3 regions of the Bradyrhizobium sp. AUGA SZCCT0160 genome follow, and region 1 is predicted to be linked to each of the others. Evidence: predicted binding sites of a transcription regulator. Region 1 holds the regulator's gene; each other region holds the start of a gene.
What was found. Region 1 encodes LexA, which represses DNA repair genes until DNA is damaged. Its sites were predicted from a motif close to TGTTCNNNNTGTGTTCNG; they were not measured.

Region 1 (5,101 bases):
CCCGCGCTGCTTCCAGTTAAGAAACTCTCAGTATTTCTACGTTAGGTTGGGTCGCATTGGGGTAATGCTTCGGGCGCACAATGGCGCGGTGACCCGGTTTGTCGGGTCGCATCCGGCTTGGCATTGTTTCCATTGTCGAGAAATTTGATCTCGTTGCTGGACCAATCGATGCTCAAGTTAAAGAAAATTTCTGATCTACTGAAGGACTCGGCGGATAGCCTCGAAGGGCACGGCAGGGCGGCCACTGGAAAAGCAGCGGACGAAACGGCCAAAATGATTAGAGACCTGCGCGATGCGGCCCGAGAAATCCTGACGAGTCAGGAATATCAAAATTCAAAGATCAAATTCTAGAACCAAGACGCGACCATCAGACGTTTAGTCCGACGATGATTTTTTTTGCTCAACCGGAGAGTCCGGTTATGGTCGAAACTCGAATTGCGCCTCGCTTCCGTGTCGCCAAGCCCGCGAAGATTGATCACGGCGGCGACAAGATCAGATGCATGATCCGCGATATCTCCGCTACGGGAGCAGCGCTTGAGATATTCGATATCGTCCGGGTGCCTCAAAGCTTCACATTGATTGTGCCGGAAGATGGCCTGAAGCTGCCGTGCCACATTGTTTGGCGCAAGGAATACCGGATCGGTGTCGCCTTCGATTAGTTGTGTAGCCGGGGGTTGCGTAGTCCGGATGAGCCAACGGGTCGCGCAAACGCGCGCCCGATGACAGGCTCCGCGACATCCGGGACTCCAGCATTTCCTCCGATACCCGCATGTCGCTGGCGCTCATGCGGGCTACCGGTCTCACAGCCCCGGCAAGCTGCCGGCGGATGCCTGTTATTGTTTTGCGGTGGTCTCGGCCTTGCTATCCGTTTTGGCCGCCTTTGGTTTCGCGGGCGCCTTGGCGGCGGCTTTCGGGGCGGCATTGTCGCTGCGCACGGTTCCCCAGGGATCGGTGCTCTTTTGCTCCGGAATATTGCCCAGCGACCGCTTGTAAGCCCGCTCGGCCTCCTTCTCCGCCGCGATATCCGATCGCGTCTTTTCCTTATCCTCCTCCCCGTATCTTTGAACGGGTGCCTGCTGGGCCAACGCCGGCCCGGCCAGCAAGACCATCACAGCCACGATGCCAATCATTTTCATGCGATCACTCCCCGGACTTTCCTGCCAAACGAATAGCACAGCTCCCGCGCCGGCCTAAATGCTGGATTGGGCGGGAATTGCTCGCGAAAACGCGCATTTCGTTGGCTGCAGCCAAGTCGTTGCCCAGAGCTGTCCAGTTTTGTAAACGTCTGGCATGAACGCCCCGCTTCTCCCCAACTCCGCCGACGCGCTGCTGTTCGATCTCGGACGCGTCGTCCTCGATATCGACTTCGGCAAGGTGGTCGCCACTTGGGCCGGCCATGCCGGCTGCGAGCCCGCACAGCTGGTCGAGCGATTCTCACCCAATGACGCCTGGCATCGTCACGAGCGGGGCGAGATCAGCGATGCCGAATTCTTCGCAGGCCTGCGAGTCTCGTTGGGCATCGGAATAACGGACGCCGAGTTCCTGGAAGGCTGGAACGCGATCTTCGCCGGCGAAATGCCCGATATATCAGCATCGCTGGCGCGCGCCGGACAACGGCTGCCGCTTTATGCCTTCTCCAACACCAATAACGCGCATGTCGTGCATTTCAGCCAGGCCTATGCCGGCCTGCTCGGCCATTTCCGCGAAATCTACCTGTCATCGACGATCGGGCTTCGAAAGCCCGATGCGGCGGCCTATGATCATGTCGTCAAGGCGATCGGTGTTCCCGCCTCCCGCATCGTGTTCTTCGACGATTCCGCAGCAAATATCGACGGCGCGCGGGCCCGCGGCCTGGCCGCGGTGCATGTGACAGGGCCGGATGATGTCGCAAAGGCGCTTGCCGCGCTGGGAATTTGAGAGGGTGTTGCCGTGGCCCTGATGCCGGTCGTTGATGCACTGACCGCGATCCTTGCGGGCGCCGATCCCCTGGCGGAAGAAATGGCCGCACTCGACACCGCCTGGCATCGCGTCCTCGCGCGCGACCTTGCCGCAAAGCGCACGCAGCCGCCGCGGGCGATGTCGGCGATGGACGGCTATGCGGTGCGATCGGCCGATGCCGCCGACCTCTCCGCGCGGCTGAAGGTGATCGGCGAAGTCGCGGCGGGCCGCCCGTTCGAACGCAAGGTGGGCCCGGGCGAAGCGGTCAGGATTTTTACCGGCGGGGTGATCCCTGATGGCGCCGACGCCGTCATCATCCAGGAAGACACGGCCGCCAGCGGCGACCACATCACGATCACGGAAGTTGCAAGACCGGGACGGCATATCCGCGCCGCCGGCGCCGATTTCCGCGAGGGCGATGTGCTGCTCACCAAAGGAAGCCGCCTCACCGAACGCGATCTGTCGCTCGCTGCCGGCATGAACTATCCGGAACTTGCCGTGATCAGCCGCCCCAAGGTGGCGGTGCTCGCCACCGGCGACGAGCTGGTGATGCCGGGCTCGATCCCGGGCCCCGGCCAGATCGTCTACTCCAACGGCTACGCGCTGCGCGCGCTGGCGCGGGCCGAGGGCGCCGAGACCATCGATTTCGGCATCGCCGCCGACACGGTCGAGGCGACCACCGACGGCATCCGCCGCGCCCGCGCATCGGGCGCCGACATCCTGATCACGATGGGCGGCGCCTCGGTCGGCGACCACGACCTCGTCAAGCGCTCGCTGGAGGCCGAGGGCGTCGCGATGGCGTTCTGGCGCATCGCGATGCGGCCGGGCAAGCCGATGATGCACGGGCGCCTCGGGGCGATGCGGGTGATCGGCCTGCCCGGCAATCCGGTCTCGTCCTATGTCTGCGGTTTCCTGTTTCTGGTGCCGCTGATTCGCGCGCTGTCGGGCCGAAAAACCATCCATCACGCGCGTGAGACCGCCCTGCTCGGCCGCGATCTTCCCGCCAACGACCAGCGCGAAGACTATCTTCGCGCACGGCTTGAGCAGCGCGAAGACGGCGCGTTGATCGCGGTGCCGGTGAGCCACCAGGATTCGTCGCTGCTTGGGAATCTCGCTGCGGCACGGGCGCTTTTGATACGTCCGCCGTTTGCGCCGGCGGTGCCTGAAGGCACGCCATGCGAGTTCCTGCGCCTGCCGGAATGACGCGTCCGGGCGGCCTGTTCGAGTGAACTCGGCGCGCGTTCACCTGAAATTAAGTGGTTGCGGAACATGTATCGAACATATAGTGTCCGTTCATGATTTGTTTCGAGAGCTAGTGTCTACAAATGGGAGTTTTGGACTTCCGAATTTGAGACCGCGGCCTCTGCAAGCTGAACGACCACGAATTACGACGCGCCAACCGGGGGATTGCTCGAGATGCTTACGCGCAAACAGTATGAACTTCTGCGTTTCATCAACGAACGGCTCAAGGAAGCCGGCGTGCCGCCCTCCTTCGACGAAATGAAGGATGCGCTCGACCTCCGCTCCAAATCCGGCATCCACCGCCTCATCACCGCCCTGGAAGAGCGCGGCTTCATCCGCCGCCTGCCCAACCGTGCCCGCGCCATCGAAGTCATCAAGCTGCCCGAGCTTGCGGGCGCCGGTAACGGCAACGGCCGCCGCGGCTTCACCCCGAGCGTCATCGAAGGCACGCTCGGCAAGGTCCGCGCCGCCAGCGCGCCCGCCGAGGACGATGGCAACCGTCCGGTCGCCGTTCCCGTCATGGGCCGGATCGCCGCCGGCACGCCGATCGAGGCGCTGCAGACCCGCAGCCACACCATCAGCGTACCGCCGGACATGCTCGGCTCCGGCGAACATTACGCGCTCGAAGTCCGCGGCGATTCCATGGTGGACGCCGGCATTCTCGACGGCGACATGGCGCTGATCCAGCGCAACGAGACCGCCGACACCGGCGATATCGTGGTGGCGCTGATCGACGAGGAGGAAGCCACCCTGAAACGCTTCCGCCGCCGCGGCGCCTCGATCGCGCTGGAGCCCGCCAACACCTCCTATGAAGTCCGCATCCTGCCTCCGAACCGGGTCCGGATTCAGGGCAAGCTGATCGGGCTGTACCGGAAGTACTGAGCGCGGCCCGCGCCAGATGCAAGCCGCGTTCGGCACCGCAAAAAAGCCCCGGCCATCGACCGGGGCTTTTCGTTGCCTGCAAGTTGGGACAGCCTTAACCGTCGCGGTGCGCTTGCATACGTCCCACAATTGCCCAGAACGCAGCAAAAACTGGCGGCGTGAGCGCGCTGTTTGGTTTGAGGCGCGCTCGAAAGCGTGCGAACGGGGGGACGCGACGTGGTCAGCAATATGATCACCAAGATCACCTGGCAGCGGGCGGGCCTAGTGACCGAGCCGGGCCGCTACATGCTCCGGTTCGGCTGGCTGACAGTGACGGCGGAAGATCTCGCGATCTGGCAGCAATTTCCGGAGGCCGCGTTCACGCTGGTCGCGCTACCCGGGATTGCCGACGACGGACGGGAGCAATTCCATCTCGGCGCCTTCGAACTTCCGCTGCCGCCGATGCCTGAAAATCCGCAGCCGCCGTAGCGCGTTTGTGATCGGTTGCGCCGGCCTTTCCGTCGCACAAATGTCCAGAACAGGAATAGACTTTGCTCAAGTCCACTCTGATAGAGGCCAGCGCCTCGAGGGAGGCACGGGTCTCTATCTCTTACGAGGGAGCGATCCGATGTGTGACTATAGTTTGCACGCGATGGCAACGCGTCCTGCTGAGGTCGGCGAGACATTGATATCGACCACCTTCCGCGGCACCTCGACCCGCGGCTTTGCCAGCGAACGCGACCCTGCAGTCGCGGTCTGCATGCTGCCCGGGACCGAACTGGCCTTCGCGCAAGACGTCAAATACGACAATCGCTGGATCTGGACGCGGACGATCGGTTTTCGCGTCGGCAAGTTCAACACCATTGATCCGCACATCAAGGAACGTCATCACGACGCGATCGAGTTTCCGGACGGGAGCCATGTGCTGGTGACGCAGCTTTGCGAGGGTCAGCGCGTCACCGTGCTGCAATTGCCGGTGGTGCATCCGATTCCCGAGCGCGCGGCAACGAAGGCGGACACTACGACGACGACACCGCTTTCCACCGGTTGAATTCCGCGC
Region 2 (5,101 bases), on a different contig from region 1:
CGAGTCGAAGCGATGCGGCAACGTCAGCACCAGGAGCTGGCCCTCGGAAAATTCCAGGAGGTCATCCAGTTTCAGATGACACTCGCCCTTGGCGATCCGCTCAGTATCGCCGCCGCGTTTGCCGCGGGTAAGCAACTGGCACAGCCGGCCATAGGCGGCACGGTCGCGCGGATAGACTAGAATATCCGGCGTGCCGTCCACGAAGACGATGCGCGAACCGATCAGAAGCTTTGGCTTGTGCAGCACTTCCGGGTTGTCGAGCTCCTTCCAGGCGCGCACCACACCGGCCAGCGTGTTGTGATCGGCGATGCCGATCACGGGAATACCAAGCCGGCTCGCCTCATGCACATAGGCGCGCGGATCGGACCCGCCGCGCAGGAACGAAAAGTTCGTGGTGATGCCGATCTCGGCATAGGCAGGCCTGTTCATGCGAACAGCCCGTGCACGAACCATTTGGGAGATACGGGTTCACCCTCCTCGTCGCTTCTGAGTTCGCCTTCATAGAGCCCATCGCGAAAAATCCAGAACCGCAATCCCTCCGCGTCCTCGATCCGGAAATAATCCCGCGTCAGCGCCTCGCCATTCTGCTTCCACCATTCCATCGCGATGCGTTCGGGGCCTTCCACCCGCACCACCGCATGGGTGACGCGGCGCCAGGTGAATTGATGCGGCGGCCCGTCGGGCACCGACGCAAACGGCACGTTGATGGGCTCGGGCCTCTCGAACAGCCGCAGCGGCCGCAGCGGCGGCTCGGTCACGATCCGCTCGGGCCAGGCGGCCTGTGTCGCCGCGGCCAGATGGTGCTGCGCCGATACCGCCAGCACCGCTCTTTCAGGGATATGGGTGTCCTGCGGCAGGTGCACGACGACGCGCTTTCCTCCGATCCGCGCGGCGATGCGGTCGATCAGGGCGGCGAGTTCGTCATTGTCGTGGACATTGGCGTCGAGATCGCGCTGCTGCTGCACCACGATTTCGGTGCGGCTGGCGGAGAGGCGTATCAGGTCAAAGCCGAAACCGGGATCGAGCGGATCGTTCAAGGCGTCGAGCCGCTCGCGAAACAGCCGGTCGATCACCACAGGCTTCGTCACCGGACGTCCGGTATCGACCGTAATGTTGCGCACTGCGCCGTCGGTGCGGAAGAAACTCGCTTCCAGCCGCCGCGCGCCCTTGCCCTGCTTGTCCATCGCTGACACCAGCATGCCCGCGAGCGCCGACAAGTTCATCGCGATCACGGTGTCGGTGGCAACAGGCTCGGGAAAGCGTTTTTCGACGATGTAATCCGGCAAGGGTTTTCGCGGGCTGATCGGCGCATCGCCCTGCCCCAGCGCGTGTTCGAGCAAAGTCGTGAAGCCGGCGCCAAATCGCGCCGTGATCTCGTGGCGCCCGCGCGCGGCGACATCGCCGATGGTTTTCAGCCCGGCGCGGCGCAGGCCGCTGGTGATGGCGGCATCGGCGCCGAGCGCCGAGACCGGCAGCGGGCCGACGGCGTCAGCCTCCTCGCCATCGGCAATGATTTTCTCTGACGCATGGCGCGTCATCGTTCGCGCGCAGATCGAGGTGCCGGCAATAGCAGCGCTGACGACAAAACCCCTGCGGGTCAGCGCGCCGCACAGGGTCTGCAGCAGCGCGCGCTCGCCGCCGAACAGATGGGCGCAGCCGGTGATGTCGAGATAGAGCCCGTGCGGGGGATCGAGCGCCACCAGCGGCGTGAAGCGATCGCACCAGTCGGCGATATCGCCCAGCGTCCTGGCGTCCGCAACCGGATCGGCATCGAACACCGTCAATTCCGGACAGATCGCGCGGGCATTGGCAAGCGGCAGGCCGATCTCGAGGCCGGAACGCGCCGCAAGATCATCGAGCGCATAGATCTGCAGCGCGTTGTTTTGCTTGGCGACGACGACGTGAGGAGCACCGAAACTATCCGGTGGCTCAGTCGTGTTCCCTCCCCCCTTGCGGGGGAGGGTTAGGGAGAGGGGTGGCGGCGACGGCGGTGCTTGTGGCTTACCCCTCTCCCCTGCCCTCCCCCGCAAGGGGGGAGGGAGCGCACCAGTCGTGTTGCAAGAGTCGTGCTCACGCGCTGCGTCTGAAAACGCTTTGAACTGCCGCTTGATGCGGTCGATGGGCAGGCGTGGCAGCCACAGGCTGAGGATTCGCCGCCGGTTCGCTGAAAAGGCACTCATCACATTTCCATTCCATGATCCAACGCCCGACCGGGCCATGACGGTTACGAACGAGCTCGGCGTCGAACACCGGCGCGCCCCACGCATGCCAGGGAGCTGAGGGCGGCGAATGCGCCGCGCGCACGATCCACCTTGTCTCCGCGGTCGAGGGCTGCGGCACAGCAGCCAGCCGCAACAGCAATGCGGTGACGCCGGAGGCTTGCGCGGCCAATGTCAGTTTGCGGCTGGCGACGAGATCGAGCTGGCGCGGCTCGCCCCAGACTTCCAGCACCACGGCGCCGAGCGCATCGCAGGCCAGCGCGTCGGCGGCGGTCCGTAGCGCCGCGTCGGCATCGGCGGCGCGCACGGTGACCAGCAGCCGCGGATCAAGGCCGAGTTCGGCGAGCCCGCTCATCGACAGCGCGCCGGATTCAATTTCCGAAAAATCCGGCCGCACCCAGACCAGCGGCCGGCGCGATGTCAGCCGTCCCGCAAGGCCCGCGATAAATCCCGTCGCCGCCGCACCCTGATGTCCTTCGGCAAAGACTTCATGCACCGCGGCGCGGGCAAGGCCGCCGCACAGCGTCGCATCGGCCTCGGCATGGCCGAGTGCCACTTTATGAAGCGCGTGCGTATCCGCGCCCGCCTCGATGCGTTCGATGCGGCCGCGCAAACGCGCAAGCGTGTTTAGGCGTGCGCCGGTCATGCGCCGTTCCCTTAAAGAAATCGTGGCCATCGCTGGTTTTGAAATGAACCCGCTGCTGGCTCATTTGTTCATGATATGTTCTAATATAAAGCTAACAGGGCCCAAGGAGTCAATCGGGAATACTACCCAGGCGATTCATGAGTGGAATCAAAGGGATTCAATAATGGACGTGCAACGCAAGCTGGAAATCCTGGCTGATGCCGCCAAATACGACGCCTCCTGCGCCTCCAGCGGCACCGAGAAGCGGGATTCCAGCGACGGCAAGGGCCTCGGCTCGACCGCGCCTGGCATGGGCATCTGCCATTCCTATGCGCCGGACGGACGCTGCATCTCGCTGCTCAAAGTCCTGCTCACCAATGCCTGCAACTACGATTGCCTTTATTGCGTCAACCGCACCTCTTCGAACGTGCCGCGCGCGCGCTTCACCGTCGATGAAGTCGTGAAGCTGACGATCGACTTCTATCGACGCAATTACATCGAGGGCCTGTTTCTCTCCTCCGGCATCATCCGCAGTGCCGACTACACCATGGAGCAAGTGGTGTCCGTCGCGCGAAAACTGCGCGAGGAGCATCTCTTCCGCGGCTACATCCATCTGAAAACCATTCCGGAAGCCGATGATGCGCTGATCACCGAGGCCGGCAAATATGCCGACCGGCTCAGCATCAACATCGAAGTGCCCGAGGAAGCCAGCCTTGCCAAACTCGCGCCGGAAAAGGACGTGCGCGCGATCCGCCGCACCATGGGCCGGCTGCGGCTCAAGCTCGATGAGGCGCAAGAAAATAACAGCAGCAACGACAAGACCATAACAAAGGCAAAGCCGCCGCGCTTCGCGCCGGCCGGGCAGAGCACGCAGATGATCATCGGCGCGGATGCGGCCGACGACAAAACCATTCTCCATACCAGCGCCAATCTCTATGGCTCCTACAAACTCAAGCGCGTCTATTATTCCGCCTTCAGCCCGATCCCGGATGCCAGCCGCGCGTTGCCGCTGGCGGCTCCGCCGCTGGTCAGGGAGCACCGGCTTTATCAGGCCGACTGGTTGATGCGGTTCTATGGTTTCGACGTCGGCGAGATCGTTGATGAAAGCGCCGGCATGCTGCCGCTCGATATCGATCCGAAACTTGCCTGGGCATTGCGGCACCGCGAGCGCTTTCCGCTCGATGTAAACCGCGCCAGCCGCGAGGACCTGCTGCGGGTGCCCGGCTTCGGCCGCAAGGCCGTCGACCGCATCATCGCCACGCGCCGCGTCACTTCCATCCGTGCGGCCGATCTCGCCCGGCTGCACATCCCGAAGAACAAGGCGCTGCCATTCATCGTTCTCAGTGATCACCGCCCGCAGCCTCATCTGCTCGACGGAGCGAAGCTGGCGGAGCGCTTCAGGCCGAAGGCGACGCAATTGGGGTTTGGATTCTAAACACACCGTCATGGCCGGGCTTGTCCCGGCCATCCACGTCTTTTCCTCCGCACCAAGGGAAGACGTGGATGCCCGGGGACAAGCCCGGGCATGACGAAGGAGACAGGCGGCATTTATGCACACCATCACCCTCGAGCACGAAACCGATTTTGACGGCTGGCGCAAAGCAGCGCGAACACTGGTGCTGAATGACGTAAGCCCGGCCGACGTGACATGGCGTGTGCAAGGCGACGCGCCTGGATTGTTTGAATCGACCACCCCACTCCCCGACCCGCCAAATGCGACTTTCAACGTCCCGGCCAAATTCGTCGAGCTGGCGAAAGCCGCGATCCTTCATCGCAACAGCGAACGCTTTGCCATCCTCTATCGCCTGCTGTGGCGGCTGCGCGGCAACCACGACCTGCTTGTCGTCGCGACCGATCTGGATGTAGCACGCGTTAGCGCGATGGCGAAGGCCGTACATCGCGACGAGCACAAGATGCACGCCTTCGTCCGCTTCCGCGAAATCGGCCGCGAACAGAAATCGCATTTCGTCGCCTGGTTCGAGCCGGAGCATCATATCGTCGAACTGGCAGCGCCGTTCTTCGCCCGCCGCTTTGCCGACATGCCGTGGTCGATCCTGACGCCTGACGTCTGCGCGCATTGGGACGGCCATGCCGTCTCGATCACGCCGGGGGTAGCCAAGGCCGAGGCGCCGACCGAAGATCGGCTCGAGGAAACCTGGCGGCGTTACTACGCCAGCATCTTCAATCCCGCCCGGCTGAAGGTGAAGGCCATGCAGGCCGAAATGCCGAAGCGATATTGGCGGAACCTGCCGGAGGC
Region 3 (5,101 bases), on a different contig from region 1:
ACCTGGGACAGGGGCAGGGAGCTTGCCGACCATCGCCTGACATTGGCCACCGAGGTAGAGGTCTATTTTTGTGACCCTCGGTCTCCCTGGCAGCGCGGCTCAAACGAAAATACCAACAGATTGTTGCGCCAGTATCTTCCGAGGGGCACCGATCTGTCCTTGCACAGCCAGGCCCAGCTCAGTGCCATCGCGAGGCAGCTCAACGAAAGGCCGAGAAAGACCTTGCTCTGTCAGACGCCGGCTGAGAAGTTCGCAGAATGTGTTGCAGCGATCGGTTGAACTCGCCGCACTTAGCGGACGTCGCGTCGGCGCTGGTCGATGTCCGCTATCGGGGGGCAAAGGGGACATCTGCGTCCTCCAGCCAAGCATAGGAACGCCGCCCATGCGATATGCCACTAAGGGCTTCTCTCGCCGGTCTGGCCGGTGCAGGCGGTTCAGATGGTCACTAGATACAGGTTAGCGGCAGCCAGTTCATTCGAGCCCGCAATGTTCGGTCGCCGCGCGGGCGTCCTACGGTTTCCCTGTTATGTTCGCGACGATACCTGTTCGCCAAATAAAATTCCCTGTTAGTTGCGCAGGGAATTGGCCCGAAAGACGCTGTGCTGCAGCGTTTTCTGGCCAGCGGCTGGGTCTCCGAGCCGCCAGAATCGCCAAATTCCCTGTAAAATTCCCTGTTTGCAGGGAATTTGCCCGGAGACGGGTGCGATCAACACTGCGTCGCCAGCCACGCATTCCGGCCCCTTAAGAGACTTCCCTAAAGACCCGAGAATGGGCCGGAAATCCCGACTTTTCCGGCATTCGACTTTGTCTCCGGACTCCGGATATCTGAGTTTCGGGGGCGGAGTCGCGAAAGTCTCCGGCCTCTCCCGCGAAAATTCCCGTCTTACGGAGACTATCGGCAGAGACGGGTTCGATCAGGACTGCCGCCCGACCTTGGCAGTCCGTGTCGGCTCGATCTCCGATCGCGGCGCGACGGAATCGGCAATCCTTCACCCAGACTGCTGCGCGATCCTGATACTTTGTTTCGGCCAGATCATCGGCTTAAACTATTCACAATCAGGAATCTCTGGCTCTCGGACTGCCGCGCGACGATCTGGAGGATTCGATCCCTCTCGTTCCGCCTGCCGACCAAAGTCAGCCTACTTACGGCCGCCGTCCTACATTTTTCTCCCCAGAGAGGTCTCATCGCGTCGACAAGCCTCAGAGATCAAACTATGGGACTGACAGGTCACCTACCTTAGCTTACGGCAGTGGCACTCGGGCCGAGGAGTCGAGATATGCGTCACCTGTAAGTATTAGCGATGAGATTACGGGCAAGCATGTTCTGACCTGAAGCCTCGTACCTCTTTGGCTCAGCGTAGGGGATTGCTACACTAGACCGATGCTGCGCGGATTCGACCTTCATCTCAAAGCAAGCGATGGGACTTAATCACTCCTCGTGAAAGCACGTCGATGGAGTGCTTGCTTCGCGCAATCGTACTAGTCTCCAATCCGGCTTGCTTGAAAGCGTCAACTATTACGAACCACATACTTTCAGTGTTCACGCCAGCCTCAAATCGGATGCTGATTTGGGAGGGTGGAGTCGCCTTTATTACCGCGATAGGTACGCCGTATGATTGAAGATTGGTAATTATTCTTTTTGCGTGAATTAGGAACTCACTTAACCGCGCGGTTTGCGGAGGCAGTTCGCCGAGCTTGCCAATCCATCCGCCGTTGTAAAGTCCAAGTCGAATCTTCGGCCAATGTGATTGGTCGGAGACTTTTGTCAGATGATCAGCCATCGAACCGCCTCGGCCGGAGGCTACGCCGACGACCACGCCCCCTCTAGAAGCCGTATTAGATTTTCTACGATTTTCGGTGAGGGTAGCCGATCGTTGTCATTTGAGCTGCTCAGAGTTCCGTCATAGTCAAAAACAAATGGAACGAAACTTTTGTGTCTCGAATGCCAATTCAGTATCTTCTAGCGCTCGTCTTATTTTCCCGCTGCTGCGCGATGAGCGTCGCCGTCCAGGGAAGCGTACAAAGTGGATAACTTGTATTTTCCGGCGATTTGCGGCACCTGAGTTGTCGAATGACGATGGAAGCTTCGTGAAGAAAAGCAGGAAGGTCAGCTCCCGCGGCGTGACCAGGAAAAGCGCGGCCAGGACTGGCGGACAATCCGCGGGTTCCGCCATCGCGACGTCCTCGCCCCTCGGCATGTTGGCGCTCCATCTTCGCGAGCAGTGGAAAAAGTCCGGTCGTGATGGGTTGGTGTTTCTCGCTGAAGACGAGAACAGGGCCGAGCGGCTCGGCGGCATCGTCCATGCACTCGATCCATCGCTCGATGTTCTCGTATTCCCCAGATTGAATACGTTGCCCTTCGATGGGCTGGAGCCATCGCGCGAGATCGCTGGCAGGCGGTGTTCGGTCTTGCGCCGTCTTGCCAGAAGAAAGAAGCCGATTCTGCTCGTCTCGACGGCAGAGGCGATCATGGAGCGGCTGCCTTTGCCGGCGAGCTGGTCGCGCATCAGCCTAAGCCTTAAGGTGCTAGCGTCATATGCCGAGCAGGACCTCGAGGCACGCATTGAGAAATTGGGCTACGATCTCGACGAAGAGGCTGAATATCCGGGCGCCGCGCTCTTTCACGGCGCGACATTCGAGATCTTCCCGGCCGGTGCTCTCGGGCCGTACCGGATCGAGCATTCCGGCGGTTCGATCCGCAGAATTGTTGCCGTCGACCCGAATGAGCATGACGTCATATCCGATCTCAAGGAACTGATTGTCGATCCGATGTCGGAACGCCTCGCGCTGGGCGGCAACCGGGCGCAGCGGGCTACCTTCCTGGACTATTGCGATCGGGCACGATGGTTCGCGGATGCAAAAGTTCCGGCCCACGCTGACAGCTGGCTGAGTACGATCGAGGAGGCGGCCGGCCGCAGGGATTCGGAACGCGAATATCTGGGGCGAGGGGACTGGAAGAAGCTGAAGAAGCGCACGAGTGTGCTTCCTGCCAAGGCGGCGTTTGTGGCCACGCCCGACTTCTCAAAGGTCGCGGCACCGAGGAAAGCGCTTCGCGCGTTCGTGGCCCGTGCGGAACGCGCCGGATCTCGTTTGCTCTTCGTCGCCGCGGTCGAAGACGATCTGCGCGCGATGGAGCGCATGAGTGGGGTCAGGGCGGAGCGTTTCGCCAACTGGGACGAGGCGGTGGAGGCAAGAAGACGCGAGGGCGCGCTGTTGGCCGACTTCGACGCGGGCTTTTTCGCTCCCGGGAAAAAGCAGACCTTGGTTGTGACCGCGTCTGACGTGCTCGGTAGCCGTGCCCATCATCCGCAACCGATGGCCAAAGCCTGGACAGTTGCCTTCAATCACCCGGATATTCCCGAGCGCGGCGCGGCCGTCGTTCATCTCCAGCGTGGCCTGGCTTTGCTTGATCGTTTGCAGACCATCGACATGGGGAACGGTACAAACCGCGAGATGATCAGGCTCGAATTCGCCGGGGATGATGCTGCGCTTGTTCCGCCTGCCGATCTCGCCTTGATTTGGCCCTACGCTGTAGAGCCCGGTAAGCTCACGTTAGACAAGGCCGATGGCAGCACGTGGTGGAACAGGCGTGGCGAGGCCGAGCAGGAAATCGAAGCAGCGGCCAAGCAGCTTGCGAAACATATCGCCCAACGACGGCGCCGGCGTGCTCCCAAGCTGGTCGCTCCAGGGGCGGCCTATGAAAGATTCGTCGCGCGCTTTCCCTGGTTCACGACACCTGATCAGGCCAAGGCGATCCGGGACGTGCTGGACGATCTGGCGGCCGGTCACCCGATGGACCGGGTGGTCTGCGGTGACGTCGGCTTTGGCAAGACCGAGGTCGCCTTGCGGGCGGCGGCGGCTGTGTCGCTCTCGGGAAAACAGGTCGCTGTCGCGGTTCCGACCACGGTCCTCGCCAGACAGCATGTCGAGACGTTTCGCAAGCGGTTCGGTCCGCTCGGGATAGAAGTGGCAAATTTGTCGCGGGCAGCAACGGCAGCGGAGATACGAGATACGAAGGAAAAACTCCGCCGCGGCAAACTGAAAGTCGTTGTCGGCACACAGGCTCTCGCCTCGACCGACGTGAAATTTGCCGACCTCGGCCTCGTCATCATCGACGAGGAGCAGCATTTTGGTGCGGCGGAGAAGGCGAAACTTTCAGGCCTTGCGAAGGGCGTTCATGCCCTTTGGATGAGCGCCACGCCGATACCGCGTACGCTGGCGGCGGGTCTTGCAGGATTCCGGGACCTGAGCATTATTGCGACGCCGCCGGTTCACCGGCTGCCTATCGTCACCAGGGTTGCTCCGCTGTCGGACGCCGCGATCGCCGCGGCTTTGCTGCGTGAGCAGAGACGCCACGGGCAGAGTTTTCTGATTTGCCCCCGTATCCAGGATCTGGAGCCGATGCTGGCAAGGGTGAAGTTGACGGCTCCAGACCTTCGCGTCGTATGTCTCCATGGCCGCTTGCCTGCCGAGGATATCGACGATCGAATGATGAGCTTCGTCGAAGGTGAAGCGGACGTGCTCCTCGCGACCAATATCGTGGAGAGCGGTCTCGACATCCCCCGGGCGAACACCATCGTCATCTGCTGGCCGGAGAAGTTTGGTCTGTCGCAGCTTCATCAGCTAAGAGGCCGCGTCGGACGGGGCGGCACGCGTGCTTTCGCGTATTTGTTAAACGAGTCGAACTCCGAACAATCCGAGAAGCGTTTGGCCGTACTGGAGCAGTTCAGCAAGCCCGGCGCCGGCTTTGCCATTAGCGAGCGTGATCTGGATCTGCGGGGCGCCGGAGACCTCTTCTCCGAACAGCAGTCTGGCCATCTGCAGGTATTCGGGCCAATGCTCTATAGCCATCTTCTCAAGCGGGCGTCGGAGAAGGGCGCCGACGGTGGCGCCGAACTGTGGGTGCCTGATCTGAACCTGCCGATCGCCGATATGCTGCCCACGGGCTACGTACAGTCGGACGCTGTTCGCCTGGAAATCTACGGCCGTATTGCCAGATGCCGCACCGAGGATGATCTCGACGATTTGGAGGACGAAACCGCACGTCGTTTCGGCAGGCTGCCGCCGGCCGCGCGCGAGTTTTTCGCGGCGGCGAGGCTCA

Region 2: JQ558_RS22700 (putative DNA modification/repair radical SAM protein) is a predicted target of LexA. The motif match lies at 2,931-2,948, and genes of this name have one in related genera.
Region 3: JQ558_RS32960 (helicase-related protein) is a predicted target of LexA. The motif match lies at 1,908-1,925, and genes of this name have one in related genera.

Annotation. Positions count from the first base shown of each region.
Region 1 covers NZ_JAFCMD010000006.1:1,168-6,268, forward strand. The annotation lists gene JQ558_RS11740 (hypothetical protein) at 169-351, shown strand; gene JQ558_RS11745 (PilZ domain-containing protein) at 420-659, shown strand; gene JQ558_RS11750 (hypothetical protein) at 834-1,130, opposite strand; gene JQ558_RS11755 (HAD family phosphatase) at 1,291-1,917, shown strand; gene glp (gephyrin-like molybdotransferase Glp) at 1,930-3,141, shown strand; gene lexA (transcriptional repressor LexA) at 3,355-4,062, shown strand; gene JQ558_RS11770 (hypothetical protein) at 4,291-4,530, shown strand; gene JQ558_RS11775 (hypothetical protein) at 4,670-5,092, shown strand.
Region 2 covers NZ_JAFCMD010000014.1:209,885-214,985, reverse strand. The annotation lists gene JQ558_RS22715 (error-prone DNA polymerase) at 1-429, opposite strand, end outside; gene JQ558_RS22710 (Y-family DNA polymerase) at 426-2,180, opposite strand; gene JQ558_RS22705 (ImuA family protein) at 2,071-2,865, opposite strand; gene JQ558_RS22700 (putative DNA modification/repair radical SAM protein) at 3,029-4,279, shown strand; gene JQ558_RS22695 (UdgX family uracil-DNA binding protein) at 4,395-5,101, shown strand, end outside.
Region 3 covers NZ_JAFCMD010000029.1:13,637-18,737, forward strand. The annotation lists partial or broken gene JQ558_RS32955 (IS30 family transposase) at 1-279, shown strand, start outside; gene JQ558_RS32960 (helicase-related protein) at 2,197-5,101, shown strand, end outside.